DNA from 4 places in the Exiguobacterium sp. PHA03 genome. Region 2 is predicted to be linked to each of the others. Evidence: riboswitches for the same ligand, from Rfam matches in the RefSeq annotation. Region 2 holds a riboswitch; each other region holds the start of a gene.
The links. Region 2 has a riboswitch for S-adenosylmethionine ahead of Q7C19_RS08940 (methionine ABC transporter ATP-binding protein). Riboswitches for the same ligand answer to the same signal wherever they lie in the genome.
Positions count from the first base shown of each region.

Region 1: it holds a riboswitch for S-adenosylmethionine, as region 2 does, so the genes downstream of both, msrA (peptide-methionine (S)-S-oxide reductase MsrA) here and Q7C19_RS08940 (methionine ABC transporter ATP-binding protein) in region 2, are expected to answer to the same signal.
Region 3: it holds a riboswitch for S-adenosylmethionine, as region 2 does, so the genes downstream of both, Q7C19_RS12885 (amino acid permease) here and Q7C19_RS08940 (methionine ABC transporter ATP-binding protein) in region 2, are expected to answer to the same signal.
Region 4: it holds a riboswitch for S-adenosylmethionine, as region 2 does, so the genes downstream of both, Q7C19_RS13010 (LLM class flavin-dependent oxidoreductase) here and Q7C19_RS08940 (methionine ABC transporter ATP-binding protein) in region 2, are expected to answer to the same signal.

Region 1 covers NZ_JAUTYQ010000002.1:241,858-249,655, forward strand. Annotated here, with positions in the region: gene Q7C19_RS12365 (MFS transporter) at 164-1,384, opposite strand; gene Q7C19_RS12370 (ArsR family transcriptional regulator) at 1,399-1,998, opposite strand; gene msrA (peptide-methionine (S)-S-oxide reductase MsrA) at 2,228-2,758, opposite strand; SAM riboswitch class I at 2,853-2,956, opposite strand; gene Q7C19_RS12380 (M20 metallopeptidase family protein) at 3,019-4,197, opposite strand; gene Q7C19_RS12385 (putative quinol monooxygenase) at 4,275-4,568, shown strand; gene Q7C19_RS12390 (SH3 domain-containing C40 family peptidase) at 4,624-7,179, opposite strand; gene Q7C19_RS12395 (GNAT family N-acetyltransferase) at 7,321-7,798, opposite strand, start outside.
Region 2 covers NZ_JAUTYQ010000001.1:1,698,679-1,706,476, reverse strand. Annotated here, with positions in the region: gene Q7C19_RS08980 (DinB family protein) at 1-97, shown strand, start outside; gene Q7C19_RS08975 (arsenate reductase family protein) at 132-494, shown strand; gene gcvH (glycine cleavage system protein GcvH) at 559-942, shown strand; gene Q7C19_RS08965 (thioredoxin family protein) at 1,041-1,322, shown strand; gene Q7C19_RS08960 (class I SAM-dependent methyltransferase) at 1,862-2,500, shown strand; gene Q7C19_RS08955 (S-ribosylhomocysteine lyase) at 2,504-2,968, shown strand; gene Q7C19_RS08950 (PLP-dependent cysteine synthase family protein) at 2,965-3,888, shown strand; gene Q7C19_RS08945 (bifunctional cystathionine gamma-lyase/homocysteine desulfhydrase) at 3,881-5,047, shown strand; SAM riboswitch class I at 5,105-5,209, shown strand; gene Q7C19_RS08940 (methionine ABC transporter ATP-binding protein) at 5,288-6,310, shown strand; gene Q7C19_RS08935 (methionine ABC transporter permease) at 6,307-6,972, shown strand; gene Q7C19_RS08930 (MetQ/NlpA family ABC transporter substrate-binding protein) at 7,005-7,798, shown strand, end outside.
Region 3 covers NZ_JAUTYQ010000003.1:68,254-76,051, forward strand. Annotated here, with positions in the region: gene Q7C19_RS12870 (GntR family transcriptional regulator) at 1-83, opposite strand, end outside; gene Q7C19_RS12875 (ketopantoate reductase family protein) at 266-1,180, shown strand; gene Q7C19_RS12880 (polysaccharide pyruvyl transferase family protein) at 1,386-2,906, shown strand; SAM riboswitch class I at 3,015-3,116, shown strand; gene Q7C19_RS12885 (amino acid permease) at 3,194-4,597, shown strand; gene mmuM (homocysteine S-methyltransferase) at 4,572-5,504, shown strand; gene Q7C19_RS12895 (MarR family winged helix-turn-helix transcriptional regulator) at 5,575-5,997, opposite strand; gene Q7C19_RS12900 (CBS domain-containing protein) at 6,181-6,636, shown strand; gene Q7C19_RS12905 (MFS transporter) at 6,663-7,798, shown strand, end outside.
Region 4 covers NZ_JAUTYQ010000003.1:90,799-98,596, forward strand. Annotated here, with positions in the region: gene Q7C19_RS12985 (nitroreductase family protein) at 1-556, opposite strand, end outside; gene Q7C19_RS12990 (MarR family winged helix-turn-helix transcriptional regulator) at 558-1,013, opposite strand; gene Q7C19_RS12995 (YczE/YyaS/YitT family protein) at 1,168-1,833, opposite strand; gene Q7C19_RS13000 (DUF817 domain-containing protein) at 1,987-2,772, shown strand; gene Q7C19_RS13005 (DUF975 family protein) at 2,966-3,604, shown strand; SAM riboswitch class I at 3,715-3,817, shown strand; gene Q7C19_RS13010 (LLM class flavin-dependent oxidoreductase) at 3,892-4,950, shown strand; gene Q7C19_RS13015 (ATP-grasp domain-containing protein) at 4,947-5,894, shown strand; gene Q7C19_RS13020 (SRPBCC family protein) at 5,970-6,437, shown strand; gene Q7C19_RS13025 (NUDIX domain-containing protein) at 6,721-7,044, opposite strand; gene Q7C19_RS13030 (ABC-F family ATP-binding cassette domain-containing protein) at 7,110-7,798, opposite strand, start outside.

The DNA of each region.
Region 1 (7,798 bases), on a different contig from region 2:
TTGCCGGGTCTTACCTGACCCTGAAGAAAGCGCGATTCGCGCTTTCTTTCCCTGCAGGAGTCGAGGATGAACACTCACGTTCTAGATTGACTAAATAAAACATGCGCGTTTCCCGCTAATTCAATCGGGAGATTCGCATGTTTTTATGTGTTGTGACTTGATTTCAATCGAATAGATGAACCATTCGTCTTCTGAAGTAAAGCGAGAGGACAAGGATAAGAAGACCACAGTACAACATGATCGTCGTGATTGAAACATGAAACGACAGTAGAAAAGAGAGAAGCGCATAAGATAATGGAACGAGACCGTTTGACGCGGCATTCACGACACTCATGACACGTCCCATCGTCTGTTCCGCACACTGAGACTGGATGAACGTAATGAAGCGAATATTGATGATGGAAGAAAGGACACCAAGTGATAACAGGATGATCAGGTACAACAAAATCTGCTGGGCTTGACTAAGCAGGAAGAAAAGCAAACCTAAGGCGCCAATTAATCGGACCGATGAGGTAAGCCCATTTGCTTTCGTCTGCGCAAAACCACTCCAGAGCGCCCCTCCGAGCATTCCCATTTGATAAGCCCCTTGCATATAACTTAAATCCATCGCATCTCCTTGGAGCACATCATGAACGAGTAAGGGGATTCCGAGTAAGAGTGGTCCAAAGAAAAAGAAATTGACACAGATGACAAGAAAAAGTGTCTGCTTGAGTTGCTGAAAGTGAAAGACGTAATGTAGCCCTTCTTTTAGTTCAAAGAAAGCTGAATGCTGACGTGCTCGCTTGACCTTAGATTCACGAATACCATACGTGAAGAGAAGCGTCAGACAGAGTGTTCCGAAAATCACGAGAAAGACGTACGAGTAAGAAGAATGACTGAGGATGACTCCACCAAGAATCGGACCTGAAAAGAGAGCGATTTGATTAGATGTCTGAATCAATGAATTGGCTTTAGTGAGCTGTTTTTTCGAAACGAGTGTAGGCAGTAAGGAAGCATTCGCTGGCGAAAAGAATGCATCCACACTACCGAATAAAAAGGCAAATCCTAAAATCGTCAGCAATGTAAGCTGATCGGCATGAAGTAACACGAGGAGGCAAATTATAAAACTGATCCGTAGACCGCTTGAGATACGCATGATCGTTGAACGTTTATAGCGATCGGATAAGACGCCACCGAACAACATGAGAAAAATACGGGGTAACAAGGTGGCCATGAGGACGAATCCGAGATATGACGCCTGGTTTAGCGTATGGATGACATACCATTGTTCAACAAACAGATAGGTTGATAGGGAGAGGGCGGAGCACATACCGGACCCCCATAAAAATAAAAAAGATTGATTTTTAAACAGTGATTGTTCCGTATCCATTTCAACAGGTAGCATAAGACACCTCCGATTTAGACCTCGTCGTTCTCAAACAGTGGTTCATCAATTGCGAAGGCAGTCGACATGATATAGAAGTGTTTTTTATCTTCTTCGTCTAGTGAAGGAGACCGTGTGAACTCGTCCAATAGAGCACGATATTTTGTAGCAAAGCGTTGGAAGTCGGCTTCAGACATCGTCAGTTCCTTTTGAAGTGATAAGCTCATCCAGTCCTCGACGTTCGAAGATGAAGGAGAAAAAGTAGCTGTCGGAGCCGTTAGAACGCGTGTCTTTGCCCGGTCCAATACTTCGAGATACGACTGTCGGGTCGCTTCATTTGTCTCGACGAAGTTCAGTAGATGATCGGCAGGAATGTATCCTCGAGCAATCGCTTGATAGTATTTCAATAGATTGCCGCCCTGTTCTTCCGTCCGGACGAGACGAATCAAGTCATGCTTTTCAAGTTCCCGTACGTGATAGAGGACCTTCGCGCGGGATAACGTCAGCAAGTGGGCTAACTGATGTACCGTATGTGGTTTTTCGACGAGAAACATAAGAATTTTTGTTCGTAACGGATCACTGATCACTTTTAACTGTTCATAGCTCTCTAATATGTGAATCGCTTTTTGTTCCATGCAATCATCTCCTTTTTAACCGGTTAATTTTTATTAACCGTAAAACAAAAGACTGTTTTTGTAAACGGTTACAAATTTATGTAAGGGTGTTGATAAAGAAGACATCATTTGTTTGCATACAAAAAACTGACTCCCGTAACATCTCGATCATCCTCCACTTTCTACTGAAAGTAAGGGAAGAACGAGATGTTTGAAATCAGTCTCAGCTACTGTATGTGGTTCGAGGTGATTAGACCGTCGTCGTATCTTTCCATTCCTGCTCGATGAAAGCATCGCGACCAGAAGCAGCACGATCTTTTTTATAGTGCTCTGGATTTTTCTTATGGAAGTCTTGATGGTACTCTTCCGCTGGATAAAATTCAGAAGCGGTATCAATCCGCGTCACGATTGGCTGTTTGAAACGGTTGCTTGCAGCAAGAGCGTCACGAGAAGTAATCGCAGCTTCATGCTGCGCATCCGTATGATAGAAGATTGCTGGCGCGTACTGCGTACCGCGATCTTGGAATTGACCTTCTGCATCCGTCGGATCCGTTTGGGGCCAGTAGAGTTCAAGTAAACGCTCGTACGGGAACAGGCTCGGATCAAACGTGATTTGGACGACCTCGAGGTGTCCCGTCGTTCCTGTTTTGACTTGCTCGTATGTCGGGTTATCGACGTGTCCGCCCATGTAACCTGATACGATTCCCTCGATTCCTGGTAATTCTTCAAATGGTGTCACCATGCACCAAAAACATCCACCTGCAAATGTTGCTTTTTCCATCTGTCTCTTCCTCTCCGTGGGAAATCCCCATTGTATGTCTGACAGCGAGAAAACGAAAACGACTCCTTCGCTTGGTTGCAAAAGGAGTCGCCGCTTTTTATCAACCAAAGCTTTCGCTTTGCTGGTCGTAGCACCTTGCTATGCGCAGGTTGCTGGGACGTCATCGATCCAGATCTCTCGGTCCACTCTTGATAAGGGTATATGAAGTTGATGTCATTCGTTATCATTGTTGTGATGATACCATTCACAAAGAAATAAAGTCAATCCTTAGAATTTAAGGCACGTAAAACGGTTGCCCCAAGTGTCTTCGCACCGATCAACAACGCTTGTTCATTGATCTCGTACTGTGGATGGTGCTGCGGATAGTTGACGCGACCGTCCGTATAGCCAGAGCCGGTAAAGAAATAACTACCCGGGACGTGTGTTAAGTAATGTGCGAAGTCGTCCGCCGCCATCATTGGTGTGAGTGCCCGGACGGATGCTTCCGGTAAGAAAGCAGCAGCTTCCTGAACGAGTTTTGTCTCGTCCGGGTGATTCCAGAGCGCCGGGTAACCAGTCGTGAAGTCAATCGAATACGAAGCACCGATGCCAGCACACGTCGTCTTAGCGACAAGATCGACTTCTTGCCGGAGCTGATGCCGCAGTGTCTCATTGAACGTTCGGATTTCCCCGACAATGCGTGCCTCACCCGTAACGATATTTGGTGCTGTTCCTGCATGGAAAGAACCGATTGCGAGAACAGCCGGCTCAAACGGATCAACCCGTCGACTAACGAGATGTTGTAAGTTGCAGACGAGTTGCGCTCCAGCGACGAGAGCATCTTTTGTTTTATGCGGTGCCTGGGCATGACCACCTTGACCATGGACGATGATTTCGAATTCGTCGATCGCACACAATGTATGTCCTTCCCGGAACCCGATCGTGCCAACCGGTAAATCATTTTCGAGGTGTGTCGCGAAAATTGCATCGACCCCTTCGAGGACGCCGGCTTCGATCATTTGGATTGCTCCACCGGGAAAGACCTCTTCTCCATGCTGGTGGATGATCCGAATCGTTCCTTGCAATTGATCGCGTAACGGATAGAGTGTAGCAGCAAGGACCATCACGATCGCCGTATGACCATCGTGTCCACATGCATGCATGACCCCGGGATGGATCGACCGGAAGGCAAGCGTCGTCTCTTCTTGAAGTGGTAAAGCATCAAAATCGGCACGGACCGCAATCGTCGGACCAGGCTGTTTGCCTTCGATCGTCGCGACGACACCACGACCTCCGACGGCTGTTTGATGAGGAATGCCCTGTTCTGCGTAAAAGGCGGCAATCCGTTCTGGTGTGCGGACTTCCTGGAAAGAGAGTTCCGGGTGTCGATGAAAATCGCGACGTAACGCGATCATTGTCGGTTCGAATTGTTCGAGTGCTTCAAAAAGTTGAGTTTGCATGTTCAAGCTCCTTTAACGTGTGTCTTTTCGCGAAAATGGGTACAGATACAGGTAATCACGAAAGGGGATAATGTAACATGGGAGAAATCGTCGTCAATGCTGTACTTACAATCAAAGCTGGACTTGCGGATCAAGTCTTCCCGATTTTACAAACGGTTTATCATGCTTCACAAAAAGAAGAAGGATGCTTACGTTATTCCTTGCACCAATCGATCGAGGATGAGCATCAATTCATGTTGTATGAAGTGTATCGGGACGAAGAAGCGCTTGAAGCGCATATCGCATCCGACCACTATAAAGCCTACCGTGAACAGATCGAATTATACTTGATGGACCGACAAGTGGCGAAATACGTCGAGATGACTTTCTGACGTGTTGCGATAAGAAGAGACGAACCCGTCGAAACCGACGGATTCGTCTTTTTTATTACATCGATTTAAAGCCGAGGAAATGCTCCTGCCAACGCGGTTCATAGATTGAATTGATTTGCAGCTGTGAACCACCCGCATGGATGAAGTGTTCGTTATCAAGCATGATTCCAATATGCGATGGACCGTCTGTATAGGTGTTCTGGAAGAAGACGATATCTGAGCGTTTACCACTTGAGATGCTCGTCCGGCGATTCGTGAAGAACGCACCATACCAGTAGCCACGAACGTTCGTCCGACCACCGTATTTTCCAGCTTGGTTCGTCGCATAGTGAATCAGTCCGGAACAGTCGAAGCCACCGTTTACGGCATCTTGCGAACCCCATGTGTAGGGTGTTCCGATATGCTGGACGGCTGCTTGGATCAGCTTTTCACCACGCGTATTATTCTTTTTGACGACTCGTTTATCCGACGTGATCGTCACGGCGGATACCGGAAGATAGACAGGTGTCCAACCTGATTGGATGACATAGAAATTTCCGACCCGGTGACGCGGATAGACGCGTTTGCCTTGTTCAACAAGTCCACTGCCTTTTGGGCTCGTCGGACTTGCGAAAAAGGATGTCGTCTGTTTGACGGTATAGATTTTCGCCCGGTCGATCGCTTTTTGTGCCAGGCTCATATCGGGTTTACTCGTGCTGATATAAGGGTTGAGGACATAACCGGTTTGACCACTGACTAAGCGGACTTGCCAAAAGTCATCATCAATCGATTTCAAACCGACTAATTTCGTCCCTTTCTTCAAATAAGCGGCCGGACGACTGTAAGCGACGTCGGCAGAGAAGAGGGGAGTTTGATCTAGATGAACATAAAACGTCGTCCCTTTTTTTGCTTTTGCCATCGGTTTGTTCAGTCCGATACGACTCGAATCGACGAAACCAAAGGTATTTTTGTATTTGACACGTGTATAATAACCGCTTTTTCCGTAGATCGAGATCGAGGCACCTTTTTTTAATGTACCGATTTTTTTACCCGACAGTTTTGCCTGCGACCGGATGACGACGTCGTCTTCTGTCACGTAACGTTGACCAGAGACATCATACAGATCCGGCTTTTTCGTGACGAGATCCGTCGTCTTGACGTAACCGTAGATCGATCCTTTTTTCAAGCGTGTGTAACTACCGCTCGTTCCGTAAATCGTCAATTGATCAGCCCGTTTAACAGTATAGACTGTTTTACTGCTCGTCGAAGCCGACGTATAAACAGACAGGTTGCGTTTCGCGTATCGTGTCCCGGTTGATGCATAGACTTTTCCAGTACCGAGATCAGCTGTCTTGACGTAAGCATGAATCCCGCGGAAGTTGATTCGACTATAGACACCGTTCGTCCCGTAAACGGTCAGTAAAGTATTCGTTTGATGTTGCTTTAAGATAGGACTTGAAGATTTGGCATCCGAATAGATCGGTGTAGCGCGCTGAACATAGAGGCGTGCGGTCTTCGGATAGTACTTTAGTGTCCCAAGATGTGCCGTCAGCACATAGGCATACTCGTCGTTTCGTTTGATTCGTGTAAATGAACCCTCGATGCCGTACGTTTGAAGCGAAGTATTCACAGGAAGCGATTGTACGACTTTTCCTTTCGTAGTCGCAGTAGCATAGACCGTCGTCTGCTGTTGGACGTAACGTAGCCCTGTTTCCGGATGGTTCACGATTGGCGTATCAGCTAAATCAGTCGTCAATACGAAAGCGTAACCCGTTTTAGTCGCCACACGCGTAAAAGTACCCGTCGTCCCAAACGTTTCGAATGCTTGATTTTGAACGATGGCTGTCTTCGTACTCGTCGTCTTCGGCTCAACGAAAAGTGAAGTTGTTCGTTTAACATAACGCAGTCCTGTTTCCGGATAATTTTCGACCGGCGCATCTGCTAAATCAGTCGTCAATACGAAGGCATAACCTGTTTCAGTCGCCACGCGCGTAAAGGTACCCACCGTACCGAATGTCTCGAATGCTTGATTTTGAGTGACGGCTGTCTTTGTACTTGTCGTCTTCGGCTCAACGAAAAGGGAAGTTGCTCGTTTGACGTACTGTGTTCCAACCAATTTCGGAAGTTGCTCGAGTTGTGTCGTAGGTACGTAGACGTATTGCTCTTTCCATTTCAGGCGTGTGAACGTGTCAAAAGTGCCGTATGTATCGATTCGCTGATAAGCGGGAAGTGTCGTCACGACGGTGGAGTCAAAAGGTGAAGCGACTAATGAAAGTGGACTTTTCGAAGTCAACGTTGCTTGTTTTTGGAAGACAGGCGCTGTTTGCGTTAACGCACTTGTTGCGACATAAGCAATTCCTTCTTGCCAACTGACACGAGTGAAGTCACCGTCCGTATCGAGCGTCTTGAATGTCATTCCTGCTGGTAGTTGTTGGATGACAGTGGTAGAGTCAGCTGTTTGTAGCAATGCGGTATTCTCTTTCAAATAAGCCGTTCCTGTCGTTTCTGTGACTGTTTGTACTTCTGCCGTCGGTTGAGCAGGTGGCGATTCAGCGAAAGCAGGTGCGGGTAGAACCGAGCTCAACATCAATGTTGCAGCGAGTCCAGCAACATGAGCAGTCCATTTTTTCATCAAGAGGTTCACTCCAATTCTTAAAATTTGTCATTAGGAATAGTGTAGCATGCGCTTGTTTAAAAATTGATGAAAATCAAAAAAATAGGAGATTGGGCATAAAAAAACGGTATGCCGAAGCACACCGTTTGAAGTCATATTTTAGTCATCGTCCTCATGATCGACTTGCCATTCCCAGTCGAGCATGCCGTAAATTAAAGAGTCGCGCCAGTGGTCTTCTAAATAGACCGTCTCGCGAAGCTGTCCTTCCTTTGTCATACCGACTTTTTGTAAGACACGTTCAGAAGCGACGTTCCGTGGATCACATGTCGCTGTGATTCGGTGTAATTCTAGTTTTTCAAAACCGAATTGAAGAAGGAAAGAGGCAATTGACGTCGCGTACCCATTTCCCCATTCATCGGGTGAGAGGACATATCCGATTTCGGCGATTTTATGTTCCACGTCTGTAATGACGAGTTCACCGGCACCGATGACGACGTCACTTGGAAATGTCACGGCAAAGACATAACGACGTCTTGGTGTCTCGAGTTCACTTTCTAGTGCATCGTGCAGGAATTGTTTCGTATCGGTCTCGGAATTCGGTCCCCACGACTGAAATTGGCTGACGATGGGTTGTGAC
Region 2 (7,798 bases):
TTTCCGACCGCAAGAATTCGTCGAGTCGTTCGTTGCCCATGACGCGCATCACCAAGATCAGATTGACGGGGCGCTCGCACGCTTGAAGCAGAAGTGATCCATCTGCTACTCTTGAAGGTGAGGTGAGGAACATGACAAAAACAGTCACGATGTACGGCTATCCGAAATGTAGTACGTGCGTCAAAGCAAAAAAAGCACTCGAACAGCACGGTGTCGAAGTGGATTACAAACATATCGTTGAGGAGACACCATCTGCTGCGACGATTCAGGAACTTCATCAAAAGAGTGGAGAGCCACTGAAGAAATTCTTCAATACGAGCGGTCAATCGTATCGTTCGCAAGGCATCAAGGACAAACTTCCAGAGCTATCAGAAGACGAGCAATACAAGTTACTCGCAAGTGACGGCATGTTGTTGAAGCGTCCGATCGTCACAGACGGGAAAGACGTCACGATCGGCTTCAAGGAAGAAATGTATCAAGGAAAATGGTATTAAGTTCAGAGTCGATTTTGGTATACTGAACACGTTAGTCCAAATTAGTCCACAGGGGGAATCGGAAATGAGTCAAGTAAAAGACAACTTACGCTATTCGGAAGAACATGAATGGGTCGAAGTATCAGGAAACAAAGCGCGCATCGGAATCACGGATTTCGCGCAACACGAACTCGGGGATATCGTCTTCGTCGAATTGCCTGAAGTCGGGGATACGATCTCAGCAAACGAGCCATTCGGTTCAGTCGAGTCGGTCAAGACAGTCTCGGAATTATATGCACCGATTTCTGGTAAAGTCGTTGCCATCAACGAAAACCTTTCGGATTCCCCAGAACTCGTTAACGAGTCACCATTCGAAGGTGCTTGGATGGTCGACATCGAAATCGAAGATGCTTCACAAGTCGAAGCATTGATGGACGCTGCAGCGTACAAATCGATGATCAACGAGTAATACTTAACGAAAAGAGAGTGAACGAGGCGCTTGCGTTTCGTCCGCTCTCTTTTTTTTGTATACTGACGACAGATACCACGAAGAAAGGAGCGACCGTCATGCAAGAGGTCACGACCGTCCCAGAAAACGGGCTATTGTATGTCTATGCACCGATGTGCGGGACATGCGCCATTGCGGAACGCATGCTCGATATCGTCGAAGCGACGGAATCAGGTCAATCGATTCAAAAGGCGAACGGGAATTTCATTCCAGATTTCTTAGAAGAAGCCCGTGTCATGAGTGTTCCTGCGTTGTTGCGAATTGAAGGAAATCAAGTCGTAGAGCGACTTTATGCCTTCCAGTCCGTCCAAAACGTCTTTGCTTTCTGTCAAGAACGGTAAGAAAAGTCCAACTGGATTTTTCTTTTTGTTAAATTGTCGGAATATTTACAATAATCCGTTGACAACGCCGAAATATGAATGGTATATTCATAACAACTTCTAGAAATGCATTATAGGAAGTCTAGCAGAGGTGATCGTTCAATACGCTTCAAGTCTTGAACCCTTTCTCCCATCCTAAGCCCGTGTATTGTTTCCCCTTAAGTCGTCCCCCAAAGACGAAGCGGTGCAATAGATAGGTGGTGGATCGAAAGGACTGATCAAGAAGTGAACGTAAGCTGGCGATCATGTCGAACAGGCGCCGTCCTCCACGCGGAAGAGCGAACAATTCCGAATGGAGCTGGGTTTTCCTTCGTAGCATTTCTAACCACATTATTCGTGTTGTCGGTTCGCCGGCAACGCCTTTTTTTTGTTTTCTGGAAGTTTTTCGAGCCGGTCGCTTGCCAGGATGGAATCTCCTTGCTACAATGCGAATAAGGAAAATTACTTTAATTCATATCCGATTACTCGGAATTAACTGGTGAGATGGAGGACGACAAGGCATGACAGTACGTTTTATGGATGTTTTCACAGAATGGGCATCAACGTATGACGAGACAGTAACCGGACATGATCCGGAGTATAAAGAGGTTTTTCGTCGATACGATGAGATTTTGGATACAGTAGCGGATAAAGCGCAGTCGCCGGTCATTGAATTCGGAGCAGGCACAGGGAACCTGACACAACGTCTTCTGGCACGTCACGACGCCGTACTCGCCGTCGAACCAAGTCCGGAGATGCGGGCAATCCTGACGGAAAAGATTCCGTCACTTGATGTACAAGACGGTCACTTCCTCTCGTTCGAGGCGAAGGAAGCACGCAGTTTTGTTTCGACGTATGCGTTTCATCATCTAACAGATGAGGAAAAGGGAGAAGCAATCGAACTGATGGCATCACATTTACCGGCAGACGGAAAAATCGTCTACGCGGATACGATGTTCGTCTCAGAAGAGGCACGCCTGCAAACGATCCGTGAAGCACGTGCTCAAGGGTTTGATGCGTTAGCGGAAGATCTCGAACGCGAGTTCTACCCGTTGATTCCAGTCATGGAAGAATTGTTTACATCACGGGGATTCACTGTTAAATTTATACAATACAATCACTTCGTCTGGCTCGTAGAAGCCGAGAAAATGGGGGAATAAATCATGGCACTTCAAAAAATGAACGTCGAAAGCTTTAACCTGGATCATACGAAAGTCAAAGCACCTTATATCCGCGTCGCGGGTTATAAAGAAGGTAAAGTCGACCAAGTCGTCAAATACGATATCCGTTTCACGCAACCAAACGTTGAGCAAATGCCGATGCGTGCGATGCACACACTCGAGCACTTACTTGCTGAAAACATCCGTAACTACTCGGATGATGTCATCGATGTCTCGCCGATGGGATGCCAAACAGGTTTCTACATGGCGATGATGAACTTCGACTCGGTCGAAAAAATGAGCGAACTCGTTGAGAAGACGTTGAAAGACGTCCTCACAGCAGAAGAGATTCCAGCGCAAAACGAAGTCCAATGTGGATTTGCGAGCGCACATGACCTCAAAGGAGCGAAGCACTATGCCGAGAAAATGCTTGCCGGTCGTGATGAATGGGACATCGTCTTCGGATGATCGCGAACAACGTCCGCGACCTCGTCGGAAACACACCACTCTACGAGATCACTTCATTCGATTTGCCTGCTGGTACGCGCATTTTGGCGAAGCTCGAATGGATGAACCCTGGGGGCAGCGTCAAAGACCGCCTTGGCATTCAACTCGTTGATGCAGCAATCGAAAACGGACATGTGACACCAGGCGGTACGATCATCGAGCCGACAGCCGGGAATACCGGCATCGGCTTGGCGCTCGCCGCTAAAAAATATGATCTTCAAGTCATCTGTGTCGTTCCGGAAAAATTCAGTCAGGAAAAACAGACGTTGATGCGGGCACTCGGCGCAACCGTCGTCAACACGCCGACTGAACTCGATATGCAAGGGGCCATCGACCGGGCAAAAGAACTCGGTCAGGAAATTCCGAATAGTTACGTTCCGTTACAATTCGAAAACGAAGAGAACCCAGTCACGTATCAGCGGACACTCGGTCCTGAGCTGATGGCGGACTTGCCGCATATCGACTGGTTCGTTGCCGGTTGTGGTTCAGGTGGTACGTTCGCCGGAACAGCGGACTTCTTAAAACAACGTCTCGGTACAAAAGCAGCAATCGTTGAACCGGAAGGCTCCGTCTTGAACGGTGGTCCAGCCGGTCCGCATAAGACAGAAGGTATCGGTACAGCGAAATGGCCAAGCCTCGTGCCACGTGAACTCGTTGATGAGATTCATACGATTTCTGACCGTGATGCATTTGACGCGGTTCATACACTCGCTGCTCGCGAAGGATTACTCGTCGGTAGCTCAGCAGGGGCAGCGCTCGTTGCTGCGCTTGATATCGCGAAGCGTCACCCCGGCAGTACGATCGTCACCGTCTTCGCAGACAGTGCCGAACGCTATTTAAGCCAACAAATCTTTGAAAAGGTGGACGAAACTCATGCGTAAGAAGACAGCATTGATTCATGGAGGAACAGGTGTCGACCGGGCAACAGGAGCCGTCACACCTCCGATCTATCAAACAAGCACATACAAGCAAGATAAAATCGGTCAACTCAAAGACGGATACGAATATTCACGGACAGCGAATCCAACACGGACGAGCATCGAACGATTGATTGCGGATCTTGAAGGTGGCGCACGTGGTTTTGCCTTCGGTTCTGGGATGGCAGCGATTCATGCCGTCTTCCACTTGCTTGAGTCTGGCGACCACATCGTCATGACAGATGATGTCTACGGTGGTACGTTCCGCTTGATGCAACGCGTCTTACCGAAGTTCAACATTCAAGTGACATTCGTCGATACGACGGACCTTGCAGCAACGGAAGCAGCGATCCAAGACAACACGAAGATCGTCTACGTCGAAACACCGACGAACCCGTTGTTGAAAGTAACGGACATCGCAGCGATCGCAACGATCGCCAAACGTCACGATCTTAAACTCGTCGTCGACAACACGTTCGCGACACCATATCATCAACAACCACTCGCGCTCGGTGCAGACATCGTCTTGCACAGTGCGACGAAATACATCGGCGGACACTCGGACGTCGTCGCTGGACTTGTCGTCGTCAAAGATGATGCGCTCGGCGAAGAGATGCACTTCATCCAAAACTCGACAGGCGGCGTGCTTGGACCGCAAGACAGCTTCTTGCTCGTCCGTGGTCTTCGTACACTCGGTATCCGGATGGATGCGATCGAAGAGACAGCACATGATCTCGTTGCGTTCTTGCAAGCGCAAGACATCGTCTCGAACATCTTCTACCCAGGACTTGCATCGCATCCTGGTCACGACATCCAAGCGAAACAAGCGACTGGATTTGGTGGGATGATCAGCTTTGATGTCGGTTCAGCAGCGAACGCAGAAAAACTCGTCGAGGCGACACATTTCTTCACACTTGCTGAGAGTCTTGGTGCCGTCGAGAGCCTGATTTCCGTTCCGGCACGGATGACGCACGCGTCGATCCCAGCAGAACGTCGGGCAGAACTCGGCATCACGGACGGTCTCGTTCGGATTTCAGTTGGACTTGAGGATGCGGAAGATTTGAAAGAAGACTTAACACGTGCTTTCACGTTCCTCGAAAAAGTTTCTGAAAAAACTGTTTGACAACAAAAATAACCCCTGCTAATATTCAGAATATATTCTACAAACTTAATACCGAAACTCTTATCGAGAGTGGTGGAGGGACTGGCCCGATGAAACCCGGCAACCGCGGATCTAATCCGAAGTGGTGCTAATTCCAGCAGACAAAAGTCTGGGAGATGAGAGCAAATGGTTTTGTGTACTGAAAAGTGCGCGCGTTTGCTCTAAAACGCGCGCACTTTTTTTATTTTAGGAGGGACAGTTGTGATTCGTTTACAAGACGTAGGAAAGATTTATCGCTCAAAGCGCGGAGCGGTCGAAGCCGTCGCGAATGTCGATCTGACAATCGAGCGCGGTGAAATTTTTGGAATAATCGGTTATTCCGGAGCAGGGAAATCGACCTTGATCCGATTGTTGAATATGCTCGAAGCACCAACGAGTGGTTCGATTCAAATCGATGGTGTCGAAATGACATCACTGAAACCAAAAGAATTACGAGGCGTCCGCAAGAATGTCTCGATGGTCTTCCAGCACTTCAACTTACTCTGGTCACGGACTGTTGAAGAAAACATCATGTTCCCACTCGAACTCGGTGGCTTCCCGAAGGCTCGCCGTAAGGAACGAGTTGCGGAACTGATTCAACTCGTTGGTTTGGATGGACGTGAAAAAGCCTATCCGTCGCAATTATCGGGTGGTCAAAAGCAACGTGTCGGTATCGCTCGGGCACTCGCATCGAACCCGGACGTTCTCTTATGTGACGAGGCAACGAGTGCACTCGATCCGAAGACGACGGACTCGATTCTTGAGTTACTCGTCGACATCAATGAAAAATTGAAACTGACGATTGTCTTGATCACACACGAGATGCACGTCATTCAAAAAATCTGTCACCGGGTCGCCGTCATGGAGGCCGGTAAAATCGTCGAACAAGGACCGGTCGCAGAAGTCTTCCGTCATCCGAAGCAAGCGATGACGAAGGAATTCGTCAAACAATTGACGTCGCCATCGGAAAACGAGTTGACGTTCGCGAAACTCCGCGAACGCTACCCAACCGGAAAAATCGTTCAGTTGACGTTCGTCGGATCGACGGCGGAAAGTCCGATCCTCGCGGAAGTCATGAAGGATTCACCCGTCCTGTTCAATATCATCGGCGGAAACGTCGGTCAATCACAGGAAGGGGCGCTCGGTACACTGTTCATTCAGTTAATCGGGGAAACAGAAGCAACACAAGCGGTCATCACGAAGCTTCAAGCCAGTGATGTTGAAGTGGAGGTGGATCACCGATGATTTCATTCTTTGACAACCTAGACTGGGACATGGTGTGGGAAGCGACAGGCAGTACGATCTATATGACGGCAGTCGCTGGTCTTTCGACATTCGTTCTCGGTTTGATCATTGGTTTATTATTGTTTGCGACAAATGAAGAATTGTTGTTCAAAAATCGGGCGTTTTATTCGATCTTGAGCTTGATCGTTAACGTCTTCCGTTCGATTCCGTTCATCATCTTACTGATCTTATTGATTCCATTTACGAAAGCAGTCGTCGGTTCGTTCCTCGGACCAACAGCAGCATTACCGGCACTGATTTTAGGAGCCGCACCGTTCTACGGTCGGATGGTTGAACTCGCACTTCGCGAAGTCGATAAAGGTGTCATCGAGGCAGCTGAATCGATGGGCGCGACGAAGTTCCAAATCATCTACAAAGTCTTAATCCCAGAAGCATTGCCTGCTATCGTTTCTGGTATCACGGTTACACTCGTTGCACTTGTCGGTTACACGGCAATGGCCGGAGTAGTCGGCGGAGGTGGACTCGGGGACATGGCCTTCATCGAAGGATTCCAGCGTTCTCAAAACGATGTCATCGTCATTGCGACCCTCTTAATCTTAGCAATCGTCTTCGTCATCCAAATCATTGGGGACTTACTGATCCGAGCAATCGATAAACGTTAATTCAAATTTTATTCATATTGGAGGAATCATTCATGAAAGTTTGGAAAAAATTCGTAGGTACTGCCGCTGTATCCGTTTTAGCAATCAGTCTTGCTGCTTGTGGCGAAAAATCATCAGGAAGCGACGACAAGACACTCGTCATCGGTGCTTCGAACGTACCGCACGCTCAGATCCTCGAACACGTCAAAAAGGAATATGAAGCAAAAGGCTACAAGCTTGAAATCAAGAAGTTCCAAGATTACGTGCTTCCGAACAAAGCGCTCGCTGAAAAAGAACTCGACGCGAACTACTTCCAGCACGTACCGTATCTCGAGCAACAAGAGAAAGAAAACAAATCGTATAAGTTTGCGAACGCAGGTGGCGTCCACGTTGAGCCACTCGGTATCTATTCGAAGAAATACAAGTCACTTGATAAGTTACCAAACGGTGCAACGATCTTAACGAGCTCAAACGTCGCGGAACGCGGTCGTGTCTTGACGTTCCTTCAAAACGAAGGATTAATCAAACTCAAAGACGGTAAAACGACAGACGCGCAACTCGGTGACATCGCGGAGAACCCGAAGAAACTCAAGTTCAAGACGAACATCGAAGCATCGCTTCTTCCGCAAGCTTACAAGAACAATGAAGGCGACGCCGTCCTCATCAACACGAACTATGCGATCGATAACGGTTTGAACCCGTTGAAAGACGCGATCGCGTCAGAAGATGAGTCTTCACCATACGTCAACATCATCGTCACACGTGACGGCGATGAGAAAGACAAACGTGTCACAGCACTTCTTGACGTGCTGCACGAGAAGAAAAACCAAGATTGGATTCTCGACAA
Region 3 (7,798 bases), on a different contig from region 2:
ATCCGCATTCGTAGTTCGTGCGCGACACGATCTCCGGCAGAAGCTTTTGACAACCATTTCAAGGGGTATAACAGTTCTGACATAAAATCACCTGATTTCTAGAGTGAGTATACTTGTATACAAGTTAGTATATACGTTTTTCTCTAAAATGCAAACGCTTCACTTAAATCTTAGAGATTCAACTGGCAATCAGGAAATCGGTTCCAAATATGTTAGGGTGAAGGAGTAATCAATAACCAGAACGGGTAAGGAGGAGATAGTACATATGAACATTTTAGTTGTAGGTGCAGGAGCAGTCGGAGGTTATTTCGGGGGCCGTCTTGCTGAGCAAGGTGAACAGGTGACCTTTCTCGTCCGTCCGAAGCGATATGAACAATTACAAAAAACAGGTCTACAGATCACTAGTCCTCATGGCGATATCACGATCACTCCTCAGTTAGTGACACGAGACATGCGACCGGATCACGTATTTGATGTCGTTTTGCTTTCGACGAAAGCCTATCACTTAGATAATGTCTTAAAGGATCTTACGCCATTCGTTTCGAACGAGACGTATATCATTCCTTTATTGAATGGCATGCAACATATTCGTCGGTTAACAGAAGTCTTCGGAGAAGAGCGTGTACTGGGCGGTCTTTGCTTCATTGAATCGACGCTTGATGCAGAAGGACGCATTTTACAGACGAGTCCGTCACATCGACTGTTGTTTGGCTCACGAACCGGCAAACCAACAGCTCGTTTGCAGGAGATCGCAACACGTTTTGCGAAAGCGAAGGCACCGATGGCGTACTCGATGCATATCATGGATGACATGTGGCAAAAGTATCTTTTCATTTCGACATTTGCGGGTGTGACGACGCTATTTCGTTCAGCGATCGGTTCGATTCGGGAAGAAGCTGTCGGGCGTCAGATGATTGTAGACGTCATGAACGAAGCGAAACAGGCGATGGAAGAACAGGGCGCGGTCTTCAATGACGATACAGAAACGGTGCTATTGAAGCAGATGCATGCGATGGAAGATACGATGAAATCGTCGATGTTGCGCGATATGGAAAAAGGTCAGCCAGTCGAAGTGGAACATTTTTTCAGCGCCTTGTTAAAACCTACTTCGACAGAACGGTTCAGAGCTTTAAAATTAGTCGAATCAAACTTACGCATGTATCTTGGAACGATTAAATAGTTACATTTTTCTATTTTAGAAAAATAATGGAGTAGTACAAATGTTTCGTTTTGATGACGAAAGACCTGTTTCCCCTAGGAATCGTTGACTTCCGAAATAAAATTCATCTATTGTTAATGAGATTGAAAAAAAGTGATAATATATTTTTCCGCATTTTTTTCTTGCAAGGACGAATGAAGCAGACGAGAGGGGAAGTTTATCCATTATGAAACGTATTATTATTCGTGCAGGTATGACACCATTCGAACAGTTCGATGCTCCTTATTTGATGAAACATAATTCCATTGGAGGAAACGTTGGAAATCTCATTTATCAATACAGTATCTTTCGGACGTTAATGACAGAAGGTACGACGATTACACCGGACTATTACTATTACGATGAAGAACGGGCGGATGAGATCAATGCTAACTTCGATCTCTACGTCATTCCGTTAGCGGACGCATTCCGAAAAGAATTCGTACCGACTTTACGGAAGTACACCCGCCTTATCAAGAAATTAAAAATTCCAGTCGTCGTCATCGGTGTAGGCTTACGTGCACCGTTTGAACCAGACTTAGATGGTGGATTCCCGTTCGATGAAGATGTCAAAGCATTCGTCAGTGCCGTTCTCGAGCGCTCAAGCATGCTTGGTCTTCGTGGGGAAATCACGTCGAAATACTTGACGCGTCTTGGTTTTCGCGAAGGCATTGATCATCGTGTCATCGGATGTCCTTCGATGTACGCGTTTGGTCGCGACTTACATATTCGTGAAACGAACATTACGCCCGAGTCGATGATTACGGTCAACTCGTCACGTTTAGCACCACAAAATGTTCTTGATTTCATTACGCGCGGAATGGAAGAGTATCCGAATCATTACTTCATTCCCCAATGGATGAAGGAACTGAAATTGACGTATACAGGAACGCATCCGATCGCAGATTTGTCCGTGACGAACTATCCGGTGAAGATGTCGGATCCTGCTTACATGAACGATCGTGTTCGTTTCTTCTTGAACGCACAAACATGGTTCGATTTCATCGGGCAGGCAGACCTCAGTTTTGGTGCGCGCTTGCATGGAAATATCACAGCAACGCTTGCGGGTACGCCGAGTATCCTCATTCCAAAGGATGCACGAATGCGCGAACTAACGGATTATCATCAGTTGACGCATATTTGGGCGAACGACATCAAAGCGGATACACAATTATCCGACGTCGTAGCCAATGCTGATTTCCAAAGTCCGGCACGTGTTCAAGCAGGTAACTTCGACAACTTCGTTGATTTCTTGAACGTGAATGATCTTGAACACATTTATCAAGAGACGAACTATCCTGAGAATGTACCGTTTGACCGTCAAATGGCGCAAGCGGAACTACTTCCACCGGTTCAACCGATTTCTGGCGTGAGTCTCGAAGAAGCAGTAGCTCGTTTCGAACGCTTCTTCCCAGAACAAGAGAAAAAAATCGCAGATACACAAATAAAGGCAAAAAAGAAATTAGCCGAAAAAGATAAAAAAATCGCAGATGCGCAAAAACAGGCAAAAGCTCAATTAGCTGAAAAAGATAAGAAAATCAAAGCATTGCAGAAACAAACAACGACGACTCAAAAAGATCAGGAAATTGCGGCGCTCAAAGCGCAACTGGCTGCCCAAACGAAGAAAATGAAGCACCAGCAAGGGACATTGAACCGAAAAGCGGTTCGTGCAGCCTTAAAGACAGCGGATCTATTCGCAAAAAAATAAAGTGTTCTAACATTCCGGGTCATTATAATGCGGAATGTTTTTTGGTAGGAGTATTCTGAATTGTGTTGACAATTCGGAAAAGACTTGATAGGGTTAGGAACAATTACATACTTATCCAGAGAGGTGGAGGGACTGGCCCTATGAAACCTCAGCAACAGGTCGAAAGATACTGTGCTAATTCCTGCGGGTGCTGCACCCGATCGATAAGATTTCCGAATTGTCGACCGACGCATCCGTGAGGATGCGTTTTTTGTTTGAAATAGGTGGAACGAGGAGGAAATGGATTCATGAAAACGAGCGGAGCTTTTCGACGCAAGATGGAATCACGTCATCTGATCATGCTGTCGTTAGGAGGCGTCATTGGAACAGGATTATTTTTAAGTACAGGTTATACGTTGGAACAAGCGGGACGTGTCGGAACGATTTTGTCGTATTTGATCGGAGCCGTCGTCGTCTACTTAGTCATGTTAAGTCTCGGTGAACTCGCTGTGCACATGCCGGAAACCGGATCATTCCATAAGTACGCAACGAAGTATATCGGACCCGGTACCGGTTATACGGTGGCCTGGCTCTACTGGCTGACGTGGACGGTCGCCCTTGGTTCAGAATTCACGGCAGCAGGCATTTTGATGCAACGTTGGTTCCCGTCGATTCCAGTCTGGGTGTTCAGTGCATTATTCGCTGCGATGATCCTTGGTATCAACGTCTTGAAGGTCCGTGTGTTCGCTGAAGTTGAATTTTGGTTCTCCGCCATTAAGGTCGTAACGATCATTGCGTTCATTTTACTTGGTGCGGGAGCCATCGTTGGCTTCATCCCATTACAAGATAGTAGCCCAGCACCATTCTTTTCTTCCTTAACGGAAGGAGGATTGTTTCCAAATGGAGCATTTGCGATCTTCATGACGATGCTTGCTGTGAACTTTGCTTACTCAGGAACGGAATTGATCGGCGTCGCAGCGGGTGAAGCGGTCGATCCGAAGCGGACGATTCCGCTTGCGATCCGAACAACGATTTTGCGACTCGTCCTCTTTTTCGTCGGTACGATCATCGTATTAGCCGTCTTATTGCCAACGGAAGGGAAGGGCGTGCTCGAAAGTCCGTTCGTTGCGGTGTTCGAACGAATCGGAATTCCGTATGCGGCAGACGTGATGAACTTCGTCATTCTGACAGCGATCTTGTCGGCAGCGAACTCTGGGCTTTACGCTGCCTCCCGGATGCTTTGGTCGCTTGCGAACGAACGCATGATTCCGCGCTTCTTTGCCCAGGTGACGCCAAGTGGGGTTCCACTTCGAGCTGTATTGTTCAGCATGCTTGGCGGAGGACTTGCTTTGCTGTCTAGCATCTATGCAGCAGGAAGTGTCTATATTGCGCTCGTCTCGATTTCCGGCCTTGCTGTCGTCGTCGTCTGGATGAGTATCAGCGTTGCGCAGTATCGCTTCCGGAAACAATTCCTCCGCGAAGGGCATACGGTCGACGAATTGGTCTATCGTACACCACTCTTTCCATTGGTACCGATCGCCGCTTTTGTCGTCTGTTTGATTTCCCTGATTGGTATCGGATTTGATCCGACGCAACGAGTCGCCTTGTATTGCGGTATCCCATTCATCGTGATCTGTTATGTCGTTCATGCGTTCACGAATTCTTCTCAGAAACGGAGTGTTGAAGATGTCCCGAATCAAAAATCCAGTTGATCAACGATTACAGGAAGTTCCTTTCCTAATTTTAGATGGTGCGCTTGCGACTGAACTCGAACAAAAGGGATTCGACCTGAACGATCCACTCTGGTCAGCACGCCTCTTAATCGAAGCACCGGAACAGATTGAGCGTGTCCATCACGATTACTTTGAAGTGGGCGCCGATGTTGCGATCACCTCAAGCTATCAAGCAAGTATCGAAGGATTCAAGCAACGTCACATCACGACCGAGGAAGCACAAGCGTTAATTCGACAAACGGTTACCTTAGCGCAAGATGCACGGACGCGTAGCGGAAAGAGTGCCGCATTGATTGCGGGATCAGTTGGTCCTTATGGTGCCTACTTAGCAGATGGTTCTGAGTATCGCGGTCATTATGGTGTGTCAGCAGATGTGCTAGAAGCCTTCCACAGACCGCGCATCGAAGCATTGATTGAAGCAGGGGCTGATCTGCTGGCATTCGAGACGATTCCGTCGCTTGAGGAAGCTGTCGTGTTGTTCGGGATTCTCGAAGCGTTCCCGGAAGTATCTGCTTGGCTGACGTTCTCGCTTCAAGATGCGACGCACATCAGTGAGGGAACACCGCTTGCGATATGCATCGAGACAATCGGACAGCATCCGCAACTTGCAGCAATCGGTGCAAATTGTTTTCCGGCATCCTACGCGACCGACTTCATCCGTCACGTTAAGACGTTGACGAGTGTTCCAATCATTGTCTATCCGAACTCCGGTGAAGTCTATGATCCGGTCGCAAAGACGTGGTCGGGTACGAATCAGTGCACGTCGTTCCAAGCCATCGCAAAGACATGGTATGAAGCTGGAGCACGATTGATTGGCGGTTGTTGTAGAACTTCACCGGAACATATCGCGCAAATTCGTTCGGTTTGCCAGGTTTCTCATACGTGATGAATGATGACGAAAAAACGGACACGAAATCAATCGATTTCGCGTCCGTTTTTTTAATGGTGTGATTCCATTACCGTTCGCGCAAGGCGCGATTGAATTGTTGCAATAGGCGTCCGAAATCTTCTGCATCATCCGCTGGCCAGTCTGTCAGTAGACGTTCGATGCTCGCGAGACGTGCGGTTCGGTAGATGGTGAGTTCTTGTTGTCCTTTATCTGTAATATGATAGAAGAAGGCTCGCCCATCTGTCGGATCTTTTACTTTTTCAACGAGTTGCTTCTGATCGAGTGCCGCTGCTTGACGACTGACGGTCGAGACATCGAGCTGAAGTTCACGGGCAAGTGTTTTAACACCGACGTTGCCGGAATCCGCTAATTGTCGCAGTAAGAGATAAGAAGCACGGTCCAAATTACGATTGTCTGCCGTCGCCGTCGTTAAGCGCCGGATCAGGATCGCTAACTCGAGTTCAATGGTTTCGAGTGATTGTTGAGACATCGGGTATCTCCCCTTTCAAAAAAAGTCTCTCTGTTCCTCATGATTACCCAATGTGGATAAGCTGTCAATGCGAAAAGCAGGAGGCTTGACAGAGTTGTAGTTGTATTATACAATCATTTTTGTTCTTTTAATTGTATCATACAACTTTCGTAGATGAGAAACGAACGACAAAGGAGAATTCAGATGAAAGCTTATGAATCGATGAAACAAGAGGTCATTACGGTAAACGATACAGATCTGATTCGTACGGTCATCGAACGATTCATTCAATCTGGTATTAGCGGCGTACCCGTCATCAATGCCGAGCAAGAGGTCGTCGGTTATATCAGTGACGGAGATATCATGCGCGCGATCGGAAAACACAAGGACATCATCGTCGATACATTCTTATATGTAGATGTCATCAAAGGAGACGAAGAAGATTATGAAGATCGAATTCGTCATATCTTGAATCGACCTGTCATGGAACTTGCACGCCGGAAGGTTGTAACAGCAGACGCTGATACAGAAATGGAAGAGATTGCAGCAACGCTCGGTTCAAAACGGATCAAAAAGCTTCCAATCCTTAAGGCAGGACGTCTTGTTGGGATCATTAGTCGAGGCGACGTCATCCGCCATTCGTTTAAACAGTTCATATAATACATTCAATAGAAAGAAGGGACACTATGGCACTTGCTGAAAAAACGACGACGCTTGAGCCGGAAACGGTATTAGCGGAAAGCAAACATGGATTATTCCATCAACCGGTTGCTGTTTGGGCAGTCTTTTTCGCCAGTATTACAGCATTCATGGGAATGGGACTCGTCAATCCCGTGTTACCGACGATTGCCGAGAATTTAGAAGCGTCCAAAAGTGAAGTAACGCTCTTATTTACAAGTTATAACGCCGTCATGGCATTCGCGATGTTAATTACAGGCGCGATCTCATCACGGATTGGTCAAAAAGGAACATTAATGCTCGGGATCGCCGTCATCGCAACTGTTGCTGGTTTTGCTTCACAAGCAGACAGCATTTGGACGCTCGTCGCGTTACGCGGTGGATGGGGACTTGGGAACGCTTTGTTCGTCGCAACCGCACTGGCTGCGATCGTTTCGCTGTCGTCAGGCGGAACAGCAAAAGCCATCATTTTGTATGAAGCAGCCGTTGGTCTTGGGATTTCGATTGGACCGCTATTAGGCGGAACACTCGGTTCGATCACATGGCGCGCCCCATTCATGGGTGTTGCGACAATCATGGTCATCGCGTTTCTCGTCTTGCTCTTCTTGATGCCAAAACCAGCAGCATCTGCTGCACCAAAACAAAAGTTATCATTAAAAGCACCGTTCCAAGCGATGAAGCATCGTTCGCTCTTGACACTCGGAATCGTTGCGGCGCTTTATAACGTTGGTTTCTTTACGATCATGGCCTATGCACCATTCGTCATGAAACTACCAGCGAAAGGACTCGGATTCGTCTTCCTCGGTTGGGGGATGTTGCTTGCGATCACATCAGTCTTAACGGCTCCGAAACTGAAACAATGGTTCGGAACGATCAAAGCGATGATCATGATGTTGATCACATTCGCGATCTTGCTTCTTTTAATGGGAATCTTCACGGAAACTCCAGCCGTCGTCATCGTCTGTGTCATCTTGGCGGGAGCTGTGCTTGGGAATAACAACACGCTCATCACGACAGCTGTCATGGATGCAGCACCTGTCGAACGTTCGACAGCATCTGCGGCATACAGTTTCCTACGTTTTCTCGGGGCAGCCATCGCGCCATTCATGGCCGGTAAATTGGCTGAAATCTTCAACGCAAATCT
Region 4 (7,798 bases), on a different contig from region 2:
ACATGACTGGGAGGTAACGCTCTTTTTCAAGACCGAATGCTTCTGCGATTTGATCTTTCTCGTAACCACCGATTGGGTTCGTATCATATCCGTGCGCACGAGCGACGAGCATCAATTGCATCGAAACGAGACCTGAGTCGATCAAGATGCTATCTTTCAAATCGTTTGCTGAGATACTGCTGTACATGCCTTGGATCGCAGGTACTTGGCGATCGCGTACTTCTTGTGGCATGAGCCCTTTCGCAACAGCTGTGTCGTAGATGTTTTCGAGTTGATCGACTGCGTTCATGTCACCGAAGACAGCGATGACAGCAGAAGATGTCTCGACTTGGACTTGGTTGAATTTCGCGAGTGGTGCAAGTGTTGCTTTTCCTTCTTCGCTATCGATGACGAGGAAACGCCATGGTTGCATGTTGACGGAAGAAGGTGCAAGTGTTGCTTCTTCAAGGATTTGTGTCATTTCTTCTTTTGAAATTTTCACGTTCGTGTCGTAGTTACGAATCGAGCGACGTCCTTTAACGATTTCCATGAAGTCTGTTTGAGTTTGCGTTGCCATATTAAATCGACTCCTCTTTTAGTTTAGGTAATGCGTCAGCGTTTGCTTCGATGCGCTGAATCATCTCAGCTAACGTCCGTTGTTCTTCAGCAGAGAATCCTTCGAGTAGATCCTCGAGAAACTCATCTTTTTGTTCGCGTAATTGAGCGATGCGCGTCGCCCCTTGTTCCGTTAAAGAAACAAGAATCACCCGATTGTCAGCAGCTGAACGCTCGCGAGCAATCATCCCGGTCGATTCCAGGTGCTTGAGATGACGGGTCACTGCCGCATGATCCACATTGACGCGTTTTTGTAACTCTTTTTGGCTAATCGTTTGATCGACTTGTAGTTGAGCGAGTAGATCCATTCGAGTCTGACTAAAACCATCCGTACAGAGATCGAATTTTTGAGCAATCGTCTTATTGACAGAAACGAGTGCATAGATCAATCGTCCTTTTTCAGTGCAGGAGATACTCAATCCATCACATCCTTCCCTTCGTTCGAAGAAACCTTTGACGTATCAAAGATTGATATGTAAACGAATATAACGTGTTTAATTTGATGACGCAACTTATTTGCTTTTAACATAAAAAGAGATATCATTCACGCGGAATGATATCGAGTCAGGCGACTTAGCTAATTTGGCGTTTAGACGCTGGAATTCCTTTTGCATCGATCGCTGCAATGATCCGACGGAAATAGAACAACCAAAATTGTAGGAATGGTCCGATTAAGAAAATCGAGAGGATTGTACCGAAGAAAACAGGACCACCGAGCAACCAGCCAATGCCGCATGCCGTGACCTCCATGATCGTCCGCATCAGACGAATCGACGTTCCAAATCGCTCTGCAAGTGTCAGCGTCAACCCATCGCGTGGACCGGCTCCATATCCGACAGCAACATAAAGACCTGCCCCCATGCCGATGATGAAGATGCCGAAAATCAACCAGATCGTATTCAACCAGATCGACTCAAAAGAGGGTAAGAGATGAGAATTAAGGACAAGATTCATGAAGACACCGACGAAAATCGCGTTGACGAGTGTTCCAATTTGTGGTGTGACGCGGTCTAATGTGTACTTAACGAACACGAGTAATAGACCAACGAGCAAAATAATCGTTCCGACGGACAGTGGTGTTTTCTTTTGGAGACCAAGATGCAATACATCCCACGTCGAGACACCGAGTTCAGCAGTGATCATCATCGATGAGCCGAGAGCGAGTAAAAATAAACCGAGTAGGAAGAGTCCCCACTTTAACGTAGCGCGTAATAACCAGGAAGCACGATGACGCGTCATGTCTAACACCTCATTTCTTAAAAATAATTGATTCGTTAACTGTATCATGAGGAAAGTAGAAGAAGAAAGACGAAATTTTCCGTTTTTTCCATCTTAAGAAGGAGGGGAAGGTCGAAAGAGAAACGTATACTGAAGAAAAAAGGAGATGACAGGATGAAAGCGATCCGACACCTGATTCGTTTTACATACATAGAAGCCGTCTGTTGCGTCTTTCCCGTCATGATTTTCGCAGCGCTTGCTCTTTCACGTTATCTTCCTGCTGAACCGATCGCTCGATACGATCTCCTGTTGCTATGGTGTCTTCTCGTCCAAATCGTCTTACTTGTCACGCGTTATGAAACGCTGGAAGAGTTCAAACTGATCTTACTCTTTCACGTGATTGGTCTAGCACTTGAACTGTTCAAAGTGAACGTTGGGTCTTGGAGTTATCCGGAACAGGCTCTAACGAAAGTGGCTGGTGTTCCCTTGTATGCAGGATTCATGTATGCAAGTGTCGCAAGTTATGTCTGTCAAGCGTTCCGAAGATTTCATTTACGCTTCACAGCATTCCCACCACCTTGGCTTGCGATCAGCGTAGGCAGTCTCGTCTATCTCAACTTCTTCACCCACCACTGGATCTTCGATGCACGCTGGCTATTGATGGTCCTCGTCGTCCTTGTCTTCTATAAGTCATGGGTTCATTTTACGATCGAGCAGACGATCTACCGGATGCCGCTCGTCCTGTCTTTTTTACTGATCGCGTTCTTTATTTGGATCGCTGAGAATATCGTGACGTTCTTTAAAGGGTGGGTCTATCCGCATCAGGAAAGAGGATGGGAAGTCGTTGATCTCGGAAAATTGTCTTCTTGGTTCCTGCTTGTGATCATCACGGTCCTGATCGTCATCGTCGCGAAATACAAGCAACGGGATCCGGCTGTGGAGATATATCAGCATACATAGACGAAAAACATGACATTTCGTTTGCGATGAAGCGCTTCGATGTTCAACGCTCGTTCTAACATGTGGACGACAACTTGAGCGTGCTTGGCTCAACCAGCAACGAGACGGGAAATTATTGAAAAAAGAGTGAAACATTAGAAGTTTTAAGCCGTAGAGTAAGGTGAGAACTTATTTTTCAAGGAGGACCTTACTCATGTCATCTCAATTAAAGAAAGCAGCGAAGGAGTCGCTCAGCGGTCGTTGGGGATTTGCAGTCCTAGCTTTTCTGCTGTTTAGTATTATTCAGGGTGTTCCTAATTTATTTGGATCGGATATCGATGAGCCGTCTAGTAGTATAGATCTCGTTGTATCATTGGTGTCGATTTTATTGATTCCAGTAGGAGTCGGTTGGACATGGATTGCCATGTCGATTGCTCGTGGCGAAGAAACGAAAGTGACGGATTTGTTTGAGCCATATGGTATGTTCCTGAAAGTGGTGGGGCTGGCCATTGTTCAATTCATCTTTATCGCGCTCTGGACGTTACTCTTAATCATCCCTGGTATCATCAAGTCATTCTCTTACTTGTTGACGTACTACATCCTTCGGGATGAGCCGTCAATCGGTATTCTCGAGGCAATCACGCGTTCACGTCAACTCATGGATGGTCATAAAATGGAAGCATTTTTACTCTTCCTATCATTCATTGGTTGGGCGTTGCTTGTCATCGTTACGCTTGGTCTTGCTGTCCTATGGGTCGGACCATACTTCAGTGTCACGCTTGCCAAATTCTACGATCGTATTCGTGGGGAGCAGGCGCCAGAGCAGACATCAGATTTCGTCGCACCATACTAATTCCGAATCCCGACACTACGTCGGGATTTTTCTTTAGGGGTAAATCCGATAGGAAAAGACGGTTTAATGGTTGCTTTAGTTCAATGAATTCTGTACGATGAATGCAACACATCTTATCTAGAGAAGTCGAGGGACTGGCCCGAAGACACTTCAGCAACCCCGCTATGGCGGAAGGTGCTACTTCCAGGAAGGAATACCTTCTGAAGATAAGAGCGGACAGGACAAGATACCGTCGCTCTTTTCGAACTTCGAAAAGAGCGTTTTTTTATGATAAGGGGGACGATGGAGTGGAGTATGGTTTTTGGTTACCGATTTTTGGGGGATGGTTACGTAACGTCGAGGATGAACAGATGCCAGCGACATTCGATTATGCGAAACAAGTCGCACAAACAGCTGAACGCATCGGCTTCTCGACGACGTTAATTGCGGAATTGAACTTGAACGATATCAAAGGCATCAAGGAACCGAGTCTTGAGGCATGGACAACGGCAGCGGCGATTGCTGCAACAACAGAACGTCTTGAAATCATGACAGCGGTTCGTCCCGGGTTCCATAATCCGGCGACGACGGCGAAGATGGCGGCAAACATCGATCAGTTGAGTGGAGGACGATTTACGCTCAATGTCGTCTCGGCCTGGTGGGCAGAAGAAGCAAAACAATACAACGGTATTTTTACTGCACACGATGAACGCTATGCCCGAACGGAAGAGTTCGTCACGGTCATGAAAGGACTATGGGCAGATGCGTCACCGTACAGCTTCTCCGGCAATCACTATACGATCGAACAGGCAGAACTCCATCCGAAACCCGTCCAGCGTCCGGGAATTAAGCTCTACGCTGGTGGAGAGAGTGAAGCCGGAAAACGGACGATCGTCGAACATTGTGATGCCTACGTCATGCATGGAGGCACTGTTGAAGAAGTAGCTCATAAAATCAATGACATGAAAATACGCCGGGAAGCGACGGGACACGCACCGCTTGAGAGCTTCGGTCTTGCTGCCTACATCATTTGCCGGGATACGGAAGAAGAAGCGCTTCTTGAGTGGCAACGCATCACGGACGTCAAGGAAGACAGCGCCGGTTATGCCGGTTATCAAGATTTCATCAGTAAATCGCAACTCGAACAACAGGTCGAGCGAAATGATTATTCCGTCTCGAACCGTGGTCTGCGACCGAACTTGATCGGAACACCAGAACAGATTGCCGAACGGATTCTAGCGTTCGAAGCCGTTGGTGTCACGTTGCTCTTGTTACAATTCTCACCACAACTCGAAGAAATGGAACGCTTTGCCCGTGACGTAATGCCACTGGTCGAAGCGAAACGAAAGGTAGGTCAACAATCATGACAAAAATTCATATTCTCCACGAAAACCAAGAATGGACGGATCATCTCATCAAACGTCTCGACGAACTCAAGTTGCCGTACGAGCAGTGGCACTTGAATGAAGGAATCGTACCGTTAGATGAACTGCCGCCAGAAGGTGTCTTTTACAGTCGTATGAGTGCGTCTTCGCATACGCGGGGGCATCGTTATGCGCCAGAGTTGACGGAAGGGGTCCTCGCTTGGTTAGAAGAGCATGACCGGACTGTCTTTAACGGAACGCGTGCGCTCCGTCTTGAAGTCAGCAAAGTCAATCAATACACGGCATTGCGTAAGGCTGGGATTCGTGTACCAAAGACAACAGCTGCTGTCGGACGTGATCAAATCGTACAAGCAGCAAAAGAAATCGGTGTTTCGTCATTCATCACGAAACATAACCGTGCCGGGAAAGGTCTCGGCGTCCAGTTATTCCATTCGATTGAAGCACTTGAAGCTTATCTCGATGGTTCGACATTCGACGAACCAGTCGATGGCATCACGTTGATTCAAGAGTACATCCAAGCACCAGAACCGTACATCACGCGGTGTGAGTTCGTGGGTGGAAAATTCGTCTATGCGGTCCGAGTCGATACGTCGGAAGGATTCGAACTTTGCCCAGCTGATGCGTGTGTGATTGATGACTTGTTTTGCCCAGTTGGTGAAGAAGCGCCGCAAACACCGATGAAGTTCCAAATCGTTGAAGGCTTCGATGATCCAATCATTGAAAAGTACGAAGCGTTCCTCCAAGCGAACCAGATCGCGGTCGCAGGTATCGAGTTCATTAAGGATGCGTCAGGTACGATCTATACGTATGATGTCAATACGAATACGAACTATAATTCCGATGCCGAAGCTGCTGCAGGACGCTACGGCATGCTTGAACTGGCGAAGTTCCTCGGAGCTGCTCTTGAAACAAGCACAGTAAAATAAGAATCTGCTCCCGCCCTGTCACCGGACGTTACAAGACCGGATGACAGGGTATTTGTATAGAAAGGGGGCGGATCTATGATTACGTGGAGAGAAGAACGACAGCTCGATATCCCGATTGAGGAAGCATGGCACTTGTTTGATCACACGCGGCTGCAACGTCTGATTCCGAACGTCGTCCAGCATGAGGTGATTGAACGAAAACCGGGTGTCGTCGGTTCGACGTATCGTCAAACGTACATGCAGGGCAACCGACTCGAAACCTACATCGTGACCGATTTAGCCTATACGAATGAGCCGGACTTTAAACAAAATACGATTGGATTCACGTTAGCTAAAATATTTAAGATTGAGATGACGTTTACGCTCAAACCACTTGGACACGCTCGTTGTCTGTTGATTTATACAGGAAAAAATGAAGGGGCAAACTTCGTTGGGAAAAGTCTCTTGTCACTCGGTGGCGAACGAGAAAACGAGAAAATTGTTCAGGCCTTGTTGCAACGTGTCGAAGAAGAGGCAGCGAAACAAAAGAAGAACAATGCATGAAAAAACGGATTCCCGCGCCTGAGAATCCGTTTTTTCATATCTTATCGATTCGTATACGATTTGTGACCACTCGGTAAAACGGATAGGCAGTCGACACCTTGATAACGTTCTCGTTTTCTATCGCTGGATCGAGCGATTTTGGATTATCAAAAAGCTTAGTTACCGACTACTATTTTTAAGTATAAATACGGTTATTAAATTTTCATTTAATCCAAAGATTATATCGTTACGATAGTCGACGCAAACGAGAAATCTGTGAATCATCTTGAAGCTCCTTTAATGGTCAAAACCGAACAGCTCGTAATTCTTGTTGATCAAGCGATAGTTCAGGATCGATCCCGAGTCGAGGTTCAGGACTATCTAAGACACGGCGAACGAGAAAACATGTCTCTGTTCCTTGATCCATTGAAATCTCGTAAAGTTTCCGTTCGACCGTGACGTGAAGATGCGTTTCTTCTAACACTTCTCGCACGACGGCATGCTCTTTAGTTTCACCGTTCTCGACACCTCCGCCGGGTAACGTCCAAAATGTCCGGGAAGGGGTATGTAACTCGACCATTAGAATCTGTTGCTCTTCAATCAACGCAGCGCATACGCGATGTCGCATATCGCATTCCTCCTTCAACGTGTTCAAAAAAGAGACCGAAACGACAGTTCCGGTCTCTTTTAAAATCATTGTGCGTATAACGCTGTTAATTGCTGTTGGATCGTATCGTTGTTCAAATACTCATCGTATGTCGTTTCTTTATCGACGATACCGTTTGGTGTCAACTCGATGATGCGGTTCGCGATCGTTTCGACGAACTGGTGGTCATGCGAGCTGAAGAGCATTGCGCCTTTATAAGCGATCAAACCATCGTTGAGTGCCGTGATCGATTCGAGATCCAAGTGGTTCGTTGGATCGTCGAGTACAAGGACGTTAGCACCACTGAGCATCGCTTTTGAAAGCATACAACGGACTTTTTCGCCCCCGGATAAGACAGATGCTTTTTTCATGACTTCTTCTCCTGAGAAGAGCATCCGACCGAGGAATCCACGGAGGAACGTATCGCTCTCATCTGCCGGTGAATACTGACGGAGCCAATCGAGGATCGTCTTATCCGAGCCTTCGAAGAATTCCGAGTTATCTTTCGGCAAGTATGATTGGGAAGTCGTGACGCCCCATTTGAATGTACCGCTGTCCGGTTCCATCTCACCCATAAGGATTTTGAATAGTGTCGTGATCGCGATATCGCTCTGGCTGATGAACGCGACTTTATCCGTCTTGTTCAACGAGAAGCGGACATTATCAAGGACTTTGACGCCATCGATCGTCTTCGAGAGACCATCGACCATCAAGAGATCATTTCCGATTTCGCGTT